One region of the Bradyrhizobium sp. UFLA05-112 genome, then DNA from elsewhere that is predicted to be linked to it. Evidence: riboswitches for the same ligand, from Rfam matches in the RefSeq annotation. Region 1 holds a riboswitch; the other holds the start of a gene.
The links. Region 1 has a riboswitch for cobalamin ahead of metE (5-methyltetrahydropteroyltriglutamate--homocysteine S-methyltransferase). Riboswitches for the same ligand answer to the same signal wherever they lie in the genome.

Region 1 (5,785 bases):
GAGAGCTGCTCGCCAAAATACTGCACCATGTCGTTGCGTTCGAACTCGCCATGGACGAGCACGTCGAGCCCGATCTCCTCCTGCCAGCGCACCGTGCGGGCGGTTTGCTCCTTGAGTGCTCGTACTGCGCGTCGGTCAGCTTGCCCTTGGCATGCGCGGCGCGGGCATTGCGCACGTCCGCGGTCTGCGGGAACGAGCCGATCGTCGTCGTCGGGAAGGCCGGAAGGCCAAAGCGCTTGCGTTGGATCTCCGCGCGGCTCGCAAAAGCGCTGGTACGACGGCGCATGGCGTCGTCGATCGCCGCCATGCGTTTGGCGACCGCCGCGTCGTGGATCTTGGGTGAGATCTGGCGGGCTTTCGCGGCCTTGTCCGAAGCGGCGAGGGCATCGGCGACGCTGTCATCGCCTGCGAGGGCCCTCGCTAGCGTGGACAGCTCCGCGATCTTCTGCACCGAGAAGGCAAGCCAGCTCTTGACGTCGGGATCGAGGCCGGTCTCAAGCTCGAGATCGATCGGCGTATGCAGCAGCGAACAGGACGGCGCGATCTGCACGCGGCCGGGGCCGAGCCTGGCAATGATCGGCTTGTAGCGGTCGATCAGCGCCGACAGGTTGGAGCGCCAGACGTTACGGCCGTCGATGACACCGAGCGAGATCACGAGGTCGGCGCGGGCGCCGGATTCGACCTGGCTCAGCTGCTGCGGCGCGCGGATCAGGTCGACGTGCAGCCCGGCTACCGGGAGCGCCAGAGCGGTTGCAAGGTTGTCGCCAATCGCGCCGAAATAGGTGGCGAGCATGATCTTGACGTTGGGCACGTCCTTGGCGAAGCGCGTATAGGCGCGCTGGAGTGCGTTCCGCTCGATCTCATTGAGATCGAGCACCAGGCAAGGCTCGTCGATCTGGACCCATTCAGCGCCGCGCTTGGCGAGCTCCTGGAGAACGTCGACATAGACGGGCAGCAGGCCATCGAGCAGCGAGATTGGATCGACCGCCGCGTCATGGCTTTTGCCGAGCTTCAGGAAGGTGACGGGACCGACCAGCACCGGACGGGTCTGATAGCCGAGCGCCTTGGCTTCATCGTACTCCTGGATCACCTTGCGCGAGGAGAGCTTGAAGGTCTGGCCCTTGTGAAATTCCGGAACCATGTAGTGGTAGTTGGTGTCGAACCACTTGGTCATTTCCTGCGCTGTTGCACCTGTCCATGATGGGCGTGACCGCAACTCGCGTCGTGTGCGTCGCCCTGTGATCCGCGTGCCATCGCGAAATAGGTCTTGAGCGAGACCAGGCCGCCCTTCCAGCCGTAGGCATCGGGGATGGCGCCAACCATGACGCTGGTGTCGAGCACCTGGTCGTAAAGCGAGAAATCGCTCGACGGGATGATGGTTGCGCCGAGCGATTTCTGGCGAGCCCAGTTGGCAGCACGGAGCCCGGCTGCGATTTCGAGAAGCTCCTGCTCGCTGATCTTGCCGGCCCAGAAGGCTTCGAGCGCGAGCTTGAGTTCGCGGCGTGGCCCGATGCGGGGCGTGCCGAGTGTTGCGACTGGAAGTGAAAGAGAAGTCATAGCTTTAACCCCATTGTGGTGGGGGCAAAAGGCCATGGCGGATGCAGGCAGGGCAGCCGCAGATGCGGCAGCTGCTTGGCGTACCACCGGGACACCCCGCCCGTGGACGATTATGTTGTCGGGGGCAGGTCTCCTGGCTCGCGGGTCGTCGCCTGCATCCTGGCCTTCCCAAAGCACGTGCTTCAGTGACACTTTTGGATGCGAGCTCACCGCTTACAGTTGCGGGGGCAGCGCCGGCATTGCGTCAGTCCGAATGGACCGGGAGCGCACCGGCTTCCCTCTTAGCTCCGGATCAAGTGGGACCCGGAGAACCTCGACGATTCCGATTATCTGGAAGAGAGGGGGGCGTCAACCTCTCGCCGTTCACTTGCGCTGCGGCATACCGGACGGAACGATTGTTTGAATGATCGAGGCATCCAAAGCTTCGTAATTGTGTAATCCGATTGTCGCGTAGAGTTCCGCGCGCGTCTGCATACGGTCGACGAGCTTATGCGTGCCTCCATCACGCGAAATTGCAGCATAAAGTTCTGCTTGCGCTTTGTTCGCCACGCGCAACGAGGACACGGGCCAGATCACCATGGCGTAGCCCATCGCCTCGAACTCCGCGGCTGTGAAGAACGGCGTCTTTCCGAATTCGGTCATATTGGCGAGCAGGGGTAAGCCAGGCATACGCTCGGCAAAGGCGCGGAACATCTCGGCAGTGTTAAGCGCTTCGGGGAAGATCGCGTCGGCACCCGCCTCCATATAGAGTTTGGCACGGGCAACGGCGCCATCGAGGCCTTCGCTTGAGGCCGCATCGGTCCTGGCGATGATCACGAGATTGCGACGAGCTTTTGACGCGGCTGCCACTTTGGCTGCCATATCATGTGCATCGGCAATTTTCTTGTCGTTCAAATGACCGCATTTCTTCGGCAAGATCTGGTCTTCGAGATGAAGCGCAGCTGCGCCGGCATCCTCGAACACGCGCGTGGCATGCATGACGTTGAGTGCCTCGCCGTAGCCGGTGTCCGCATCGACGAGAAGGGGCAGGCCCGACGCGCGGACGATCTGGCGGATGAAGAAGGCAACTTCATCAACGGTGATGATCCCGAGATCGGGCAGGCCCATCGATGCTGTCATCGCGGCACCCGAGAGATACAGCGCCTCGAAGCCGGCCGCTTTGGCCTGGAGCGCCGCCATGCCGTTATGCGCGCCAGGAAGCTTCAGAATGCCCGGCTGCTTCAGGAACGCGCGGAAGCGGAGCCCGGCAGGCTCTTGCGGCAGATCGGCGGCAACGAGATAGGGCATCTGGCAGTTCCTCAGGCGGCGCGGACCGACGAGCGCAATCCGCTGCGCTGTTCGAGCGGCACGAAAGTCAGATTCTCCGGACCGACGTAATTGGCTGACGGACGGATGATCTTGTTGTCGATACGCTGCTCGATGATGTGGGCAGCCCATCCCGACGTGCGGGCGATCACGAACAGCGGCGTGAACATCGCGGTCGGCACGTCCATCATGTGATAGGACACCGCGCTGAACCAGTCGAGATTGGCGAACATTTTTTTAGTCTCCGCCATCACGGCTTCGATCCGGTCGGCGATCTCGAACATCTTCATCGAGCCGGCCTCGCGCGACAGGCGGCGCGCGACTTCCTTGATCACCTTGTTGCGGGGGTCGGCGATCGTATAGACGGGGTGGCCAAACCCGATCACGACTTCCTTGGCAGCGATCCGGCGGCGGATGTCGGCGTCGGCCTCATCGACGTCACCATAACGCTTCTGCACCTCGAAGGCGACTTCGTTGGCGCCGCCGTGCTTCGGCCCGCGCAACGCGCCGATCGCGCCTGTGATCGCCGAGTACATGTCGGCGCCCGTGCCGGTGATCGAGCGAGCCGTGAAGGTCGAGGCGTTGAACTCGTGCTCGGCGTAGAGGTTGAGCGAGGTGTGCATGGCACGGACATGCGAGTCCGACGGCTTACGGCCGTGCAGAAGATGCAGGAAGTGTCCGCCGATCGTGTCATCGTCGGTCTCGACGTCGACGCGCCGGCCATTCTGGGCGAAGTGGTGCCAGTACAGCAGCATCGAGCCCAGCGAAGCCATCAGGCGATCGGCGATGTCGCGGGCGCCAGGATGGTTGTGGTCGTGTGCTTCCGGCAGCACGCAGCCGAGCGTTGAAACGCCGCTGCGCATGACGTCCATCGGATGCGCTGCAGCGGGGAGAGCTTCCAACGCCGCGCGGACGGCATTGGGCAGGCCGCGCAGGCCCTTCAGCTTGGTCTTGTAGGCGGCAAGCTCGGCCGGCGTCGGCAGGCTGCCGTGCACGAGCAGATAGGCGATCTCCTCGAACTCGCAGGTCTCTGCGACATCGAGAATGTCATAGCCGCGATAGTGCAGATCGTTGCCGGTGCGGCCGACTGTGCAGAGCGCGGTATTGCCGGCAACGATGCCCGATAGTGCGACCGACTTCTTGGGCGCGGGCTTTGAAGACGCTTCGTTCGTCATGATGCCAATCCCTTGATTTCCGAGAGCCGGCGTTGCGGCCTTAGCGGCCGGACCAGTCGAAGACGCCAGTCGATCCCTTCGCGCCGAGCTGCGATGGATCGACGGTGAAGATGAGGCCGGAGAGGTCGCCGGCCGTCAGTTCGGGCAGTCGTTCGACCAGGCCGAGGAAGCGATCCTGCTCGCCCGGCACAATGACGCCCTCGGCAAGGCCACGGAATTTTGCGACATATTGCGGACGGGCGAACGGTCGCGCGCCGAGCGGATGGGCATCGGCCACGGCAAGCTCGTCGCTGATGGTTGAGCCGTCCTTGAGCTTAACCACCACGCGGCCGCCGAACGCCTTCTGCTTCGGATCGTGGCTGTGATAACGCTGGGTCCAGGCGGGATCTTCGATTGTCGAGATCTTGTGCCACAGAGCAACCGTCTCCGGCCGTGCAGAGCGCTCGGGCGCGTAAGACTTCTGGTGGTGCCAGCCGCCGTCTTCGAGCGCGACCGCGAAGATGTACATGATCGAATGGTCGAGCGTCTCGCGGCTGGCCTTCGGGTCCATCTTCTGCGGATCGTTGGCGCCGGTGCCGATCACGTAATGAGTGTGATGGCTGGTGTGGATCACGATGCTTTCGATCTTGGTGGGATCGCCGATCTTCGGGCCCATCCGGCGCGCCAGATCGATCAGAGCCTGGCTCTGATACTCCGCCGAATGTTCCTTGGTGTAGGTATCGAGGATGGCGCGCTTCGGCTCGCCCTTCTCCGGCAAGGGAACGACGTATTGCGCTTTCGGACCTGACAGCAGCCACGCGATAAATCCATCTTCGCCCTCCCAGGTGGGCGAGGGCGCGCCTTCGCCGCGCATGACGCGGTCGACCGCCTCGATCGCCATCTTGCCGGCAAAGGCCGGTGCGTAGGCTTTCCAGCTCGAGATTTCACCCTTGCGCGATTGGCGTGTGGTGGTCGTGACATGCAGTGCCTGCTGTACGGCCTGATAGATCGTCTCGATTGGCAGGCCCAGCGCGGTGCCGATGCCGGCGGCGGCCGACGGGCCGAGATGGGCGATGTGGTCGATCTTGTGCTCGTGCAGGCAGATGCCCTTCACCAGATTGACCTGGATCTCATAGCCGGTCGCAAGGCCCCGGATCAGCGCGGCGCCGTCGAGGCCGCAGTGCTGGGCCACTGCCAGGATCGGTGGAATATTGTCGCCTGGGTGCGAATAGTCGGCGGCGAGGAACGTGTCGTGGAAATCCAACTCGCGCACCGCAACGCCGTTGGCCCAGGCGGCCCATTCCGGCGAGATGCGTTGCGATTGCGGCAATCCGAACACCGTCGCGCCGCGCTTGAAGGGATGTGTGACGGCCTGCGCCCGCGCGCTGACAACGGGACGGCGCGCGACGGAAGCCGCGGCAACGGCGGCGTTGTCGATGATGCGGTTGCCGATCATCTCGGTCACGGTCGGCTCGACCGCGACCGGATCAGAGGCGACCTCGGCGATCTTCCAGGCGAGCTGGTCCGCCCGTGCCAGATGCTCGGAGGACTTGTAGGTGCGGACGTTGTGCGATTTCACGATAGGGAATCCTCTAAGTGTAGTTTGAAGAAGCCGCATCGACCGGCTTCGGTTTTCCGGCCGCGTCGATCGCGACCATTTCGGACGAACCTTGCATGGCAATGCGGCGAGAGCCGGTGGCAAGCGTTTCGGCAACAACCTCGACCGCGACCGTCATCGACGAACGGCCGACGCGTTCGACCTATGCAGT
Region 2 (5,785 bases), on a different contig from region 1:
TCGGCTGCGCCGATGCAGGCGCCGCCAGGAACAGGCCTAGGCAGGCCGCGGCCATCCAGTTCGTCAATTTCCACTTTGCTTGAGACATTTCCGACTCCATATCGCTCCAGTAGCGGAGCGGCTCAATCATAAAACTTTACGTAGGCAATTTAAACGGGTAGTAGATTGTGATAGCGCTAACAGGTTGAGTTGTGATCAACGTCTGGAATTTTAGTTCTGTGAGGCAGAATGATGGGGTTCTTCAGTTGCGAGCGGCTGACACGTAACCGGCCGGCTTTGGTTGAGCTGTCCGCAGCTCTGGGCCATCATGTACGGCAACGAGGCGGGTCGGCTCACTCTCAGTCGCCCACTAACAATCCCTAGCGCAGGCCCTTTGGGGCGGGCGTTGTGGCCACAGCGGGAGTGGGAGCTCGTCCAAGCGCGGCTCGATGGGCTTTGATAGGTGAGGTGGAACTGAAAGTCGAGGCGCTTCGATGTACATGGTCATTCTCAAGTACCTCAAAGTTCGTTCGGTTGCGGATGCTGCTCGCCGCGCCAAAAGCGGTATCGGTCAGATCCTAAGGGAAGCGCATGGTTTCAGATCTTACTACGTGTTGGATGCAGGCGAAGGTATCTGTGTCGCTGTTATGATCTTCGAGGATCGCGAAAGCGCCATTGCGGCCAATCACAAGGTGTTGGAGTTTGTTCAAGCGAGCCTGCATGACCTTGAGCTTGGAGACCCCGAAATCGTGGCCGGCGACGTTTTAGCGAATATACAATCTGATCTATAATTGTTCGTGCGCGCGGAGTGGCAACTAATTTCCGTTGAGCGCCGTCTAGCAAGAAAAGGCCCGTCTTCGTCGATGTCCATGGAAGTAGTCAGGCTTACCCGTCGAGACAGTAAAAGCTGGGCGAGGGCAACGTGATCATCCGCTGCAAGCAACCCGGACGATGGTGAACGAGCCGCGTTCGGCGCTTGAGCGCGAGTGTGTCGCGCTCTATTCGGTCGATTGGACCGCCGTCAATCCCGCCGGAGAAGCTGCTGCAGGAGCTGTTGCAGGCGCAAGGTCACGCTGGCGTCAGCCCGCCTTGCGTAGTTCGCGGGCCGCTGCAACCATGTTGATGAGCGCCGGACGGACTTCCTCCCATTGACGAGTCTTCAGACCGCAATCCGGATTGATCCAGAGCTGTGAGTCCGACAGCCGTTGGCGGGCCAGCGCGATGAGATCCTTCATCTCAGTGGCTTCGGGCACGCGCGGCGAGTGGATGTCATAGACGCCGGGGCCGATGTCGTTCGGGTATTTGAAGGCGGTGAATGCATCGAGCAGTTCCATCTTAGAACGGGAGGTTTCGATCGAGATGACATCAGCGTCCATCGCGGCGATTCCATCAATGATGGCATTGAACTCCGAATAGCACATATGGGTATGGATCTGCGTTGCGTCGGCAACACCAGAGGAGCAGATGCGGAAGCTCTCCACGGCCCAGTCGAGATAGGCCTTCCAGTCGGATCGACGGAGCGGCAAACCTTCGCGTAGCGCTGCCTCATCGATTTGGATCATGGTCGCGCCCGCCTTTTCGAGGTCGGCGACCTCGTCCCGGATCGCGAGCGCGATCTGACGGCAGGCCTCGCTGCGCGGAATGTCGTCACGGACGAACGACCAATTCAGGATCGTCACCGGCCCCGTAAGCATGGCCTTCATAGGCTTCCTGGTCAGCGATTGCGCGTAGCTCCACCATTCGACGGTCATCGCCTTCGGCCGGGAGACATCGCCGAATAAGATCGGAGGGCGAACGTAACGGGAGCCATAAGATTGCACCCAGCCGTGCTTAGTAAATAGGAACCCGGAGAGCTGCTCAGCGAAATACTGGACCATATCGTTGCGCTCGAACTCGCCGTGTACGAGCACGTCGAGTCCGATGTCTTCCTGCCATCGGACGGCGCGAGCCGTTTCATCCTTCAGGAATTGTTCATATTGCGCGTCCGTTAACTTTCCCTTGGCACGCGCGGCGCGAGCAGTGCGGACTTCTGCCGTCTGCGGGAACGACCCGATCGTGGTCGTTGGGAAAAGCGGCAGGCCGAAACGCTTGCGCTGAACCTCGGCGCGGCTCTCAAAAGCGCTATTGCGGCGGCGCATAACCGCATCAATCGCCGCCGTACGCTGGGCAACGGTCGTGTCATGGATCTTTGGCGAAGCTCGGCGGGCCGTCGCCGCAAAGTCCGATTCGGCAAACGCGGCGGCAACGACCTTTCCGTCGACCGCGAGCGCTTTTGCCAAGGTCGCGAGCTCGCCGATCTTCTGAACCGAGAAGGCAAGCCAGCTCTTTACGTCAGAATCGAGATCGGTCTCCAGCTCAAGGTCGATTGGGACATGAAGGAGTGAGCAGGACGGCGCCAGCTGCACGCGATCCTTGCCGAACGTTGCAATGACGGGCCTGAACCGCTCCACGAGTGCCGACAGGTCGGCGCGCCACACGTTGCGGCCATCGATGATGCCGAGTGAAATCACGAGGTCCGCGCGGGCGCCGGGTTCAATCTGGCTCAATTGTTGAGGAGCGCGGACCAGATCGACGTGCAATCCGGCGACTGGCAGCCCCAGAGCTGTCGCCAGATTGTCGCCAATTGCACCGAAATAAGTGGCAAGCATGATCTTGATGCCGGGCACCTCCTTGGCGAAACGCCGATAGACACGCTGCAGCGCGCTTCGTGTGGTCTCGTCCAGATCGAGCACCAAGCAGGGCTCGTCAAGCTGGACCCACTCGGCTCCACGTTTCGCCAGTTCTTGGAGGACCTCGACATAGACCGGAACGAGACTATCGAGCAGCGAAATCGGATCAAACGCCAAGTCGGCGCTCTTGCCGAGCTTAAGGAAGGTGACTGGTCCGATCAGGACAGGCCGTGTTTGATAGCCAAGGGCTTTCGCCTCCTCATATTCCTCGATCGGCTTACGGGAGGAAAGCCTGAAGGTCTGACCTTTATGGAATTCGGGCACCATGTAGTGGTAATTGGTATCGAACCACTTGGTCATTTCCTGCGCAGCGGCGCCATGGCCATGATGGGCTTGACCGTCGTGCTCCTGGTCTTGCGAGCCCCGTGCCATGGCGAAATAGGTTGTCAGCGAGACCGGACCGTCCTCCCAGCCGTACGCTTTAGGAATCGCGCCAACCATGACGCTCGTGTCGAGAACCTGGTCATAGAGTGAGAAATCATTCGATGGGATGACGGTGACGCCAAGCGAATTCTGCCGTGCCCAGTTAGCGACACGAAGGCCGGCCGCAGCTTCAAGAAGCTGCCGGTCGTTGATCTTGCCCTCCCAGTAGCCTTCGAGCGCCAGTTTGAGTTCGCGGCGTGGCCCGATACGTGGCATGCCGAGGGTTGCGACAGGAAGTGAGGGAAGAGACATAGCTTTAACCCCATTGTGGTTGGAGCAAAGGCTATGGCGGAGACGCAGGCAGGAGGGCCGCGAAAACGCCCTGCTGCTTGGCGTACCACCGGACACCCCGCCCGTGGTCGATTATGTTGTCGGGGCAGGTCTCCTGGCTCGCGAGTCATCGCCTGCATCCGGCCTTCCCGAAGCGCCTGCTTCAGTGACACGTATGGATGCGGGCTCGCCGCTTACAGTTGCGGGGGCAGCGCCGGCATTGATTCAATCCTGAACGGATCGAGGACGCACCGGCTTCCCTCTTAGCACCAGATCAAGAGAGATCTGGAGAACCTCGACAACTTCGATTATCTGCACCAGAGGGGTAACGTCAACCTCTGCGGATTACCTTTGCTGCGGCTTCTGGCCGGGCAGGTCTGTCTTAACGAAGAAAGCATCGAGCCCTTCGCATCTGTCCGGAGCAATCGTCGCGCAAAGCTTCACGCGGCAGGATCTGCTCGACGAGCTCGCGCCTAACACGTGCGAGTGCGTCGTAAAGTGCGTCTTATACCTTCATGGCGTCGACCTCCGCCGCCGTCAAGATCGCCATCGATCGAACAGTACGAAGGAAGCAAAATAGATCTCGGCCAACGAGACCTTGAGGAGCGTCGTTGTCGATTCCAACGCGGACGGTTTTCTTGTTCGTCGGCACCGAACTGCAACATCTGCATCAACGTCCCAGCGAAGTGCAAGGCATTTTGGATCGGTCAACTACCAATACTAGGAATTGATCGAACTGACAGACCCGGTCAATTTTACGAGGTCGCCTCAAGAGCACAAGAAGAGCTCGTCGCTGTTGCTGCAAATTGGAGAGTGTCACCATGGATGCAGCCGTATCGTCGGATAGCATCATTCCTCGTGCCGACATCGTCAAACGCGCAGCGCGCATCGGCGCAGAGATCCGAAACGTCAAGCTGTCGGGAGACTTGCCGGACCAGACGATCGCCGCGATCAATGAGCTGCTGCTGGAGCACAAGGTTATTTTCTTCCGCGACCAGGGTCATCTCGACGATGCTGAGCAGGAGCGCTTTACACTTCGTTTTGGAAGTCTGGCACCTCATCCAACGCTCGGTGCCATAATGGGAACGAGGTCGATCATCGAGCTTGACTCTGCCCGCGCCGGTAGCCGGGCCGACTTGTGGCACACCGATGGAACCTTCGTCGATGCCTACCCCAAAATTGCGGTGCTACGAGGCGTTGTAATACCACCCTTCGGTGGCGACACAGCCTGGTCAAACACCGTTGCGGCCTACCTCGACCTAGCACCGCCGTTGCAGCGGCTTGCAGACAAGCTTTGGGCCGTTCACAGCAACTCCTTTGACTACGCAATACTGGACCGTGTCAGCGAGCTCGACAAAAAGCACTTGGACGAAGTCTTCACTAGGACGATCTATCAGACTGAGCATCCTGTGGTGCGCGTGCACCCCGAGACCGGCGAACGCGCGCTGGTGCTCGGCGCTCTGGTGCAAAATTTCGTTGGTATCCCAAAATACGACGGCCAAAAGCTGTTTGATGTCTTTCAGTCTCATATTACGGCTCTCGAAAATACCGTCCGCTGGAGCTGGAGGGAAGGCGATATAGCGATCTGGGACAATCGGGCTACGCAGCATTACGCGGTGAACGATTACGGCGATCAGCATCGCCTCGTTCGTCGCGCCACCGTCGCCGGTGAAGTACCCGTCAGCATCGATGGTCAGAGCAGCGTAACACGCATCAAGGCAGCCAAGGAACCGAAGGTCGCCTAGCGCCTTCACAAGATTGGCCGCGATCCGGTCGATGCACACCCTACCTTTGTTCGCCAATTTGCTGCATGCAGCATTCGGATTGCTTCGTTATCGCATTTTCACGATGTCTTCGATCGGCGCGCCGCGCGTTCTCAAATAAAAAGCAGGGCCGGTTCTTGTGAGGCCATATCGGCTTTCTCGCAAGATGCCGTCGTCCCCATCAGCAATGGCGGCTTGCCGCTTTGAAAGTGCCTCCCGACAGCCGCGTCTAACCTTGAGAAGCGTGGGCGAGCGCGGTCGTTATACCCGTCCAGTAGATGGTCCACTCCAGTCTTCTTGACCTCGTGGCGACGGTGTCGGATGGGCTTTGCGCGTGCCTTTGTCGGTAGACGAGCCCAGGACCTGAACCGGCTTTTCATCCACGCGCGAGATCCCAGCGAAACGAGTAACGATTGGTCGCGGCGACAGCTTCGAGCGTTAAGGAGCGGAATCGCGCAGCAATGGCTTGCGAGCCCGGTGTCACCTACCAACCCTAGCAATTGATGCAAACGTCAAACACATGGCAATCGTGGCTCAGCAACAAGTCGTTCTTCACGCGTTAAGGAAGTCGGGATGCATTATAGATCTGGCTGCGCCGTCGGGCCTGAGGGATCTACTATC

Region 2: another riboswitch for cobalamin. It lies ahead of metE (5-methyltetrahydropteroyltriglutamate--homocysteine S-methyltransferase); the one in region 1 lies ahead of metE (5-methyltetrahydropteroyltriglutamate--homocysteine S-methyltransferase).

The regions. Positions count from the first base shown of each region.
Region 1 covers NZ_JBANBK010000011.1:45,807-51,591, forward strand. The annotation lists partial or broken gene metE (5-methyltetrahydropteroyltriglutamate--homocysteine S-methyltransferase) at 1-1,557, opposite strand, end outside; cobalamin riboswitch at 1,663-1,888, opposite strand; gene prpB (methylisocitrate lyase) at 1,921-2,844, opposite strand; gene prpC (bifunctional 2-methylcitrate synthase/citrate synthase) at 2,856-4,037, opposite strand; gene SO180_RS08875 (MmgE/PrpD family protein) at 4,078-5,595, opposite strand; gene SO180_RS08880 (hypothetical protein) at 5,609-5,752, opposite strand; gene SO180_RS08885 (hypothetical protein) at 5,777-5,785, opposite strand, start outside.
Region 2 covers NZ_JBANBK010000024.1:75,454-81,238, reverse strand. The annotation lists gene SO180_RS16440 (avidin/streptavidin family protein) at 1-130, opposite strand, end outside; gene SO180_RS16435 (hypothetical protein) at 474-770, shown strand; partial or broken gene SO180_RS16430 (IS5/IS1182 family transposase) at 892-1,036, shown strand; gene metE (5-methyltetrahydropteroyltriglutamate--homocysteine S-methyltransferase) at 1,059-3,383, opposite strand; cobalamin riboswitch at 3,490-3,714, opposite strand; gene SO180_RS16420 (TauD/TfdA dioxygenase family protein) at 4,223-5,146, shown strand.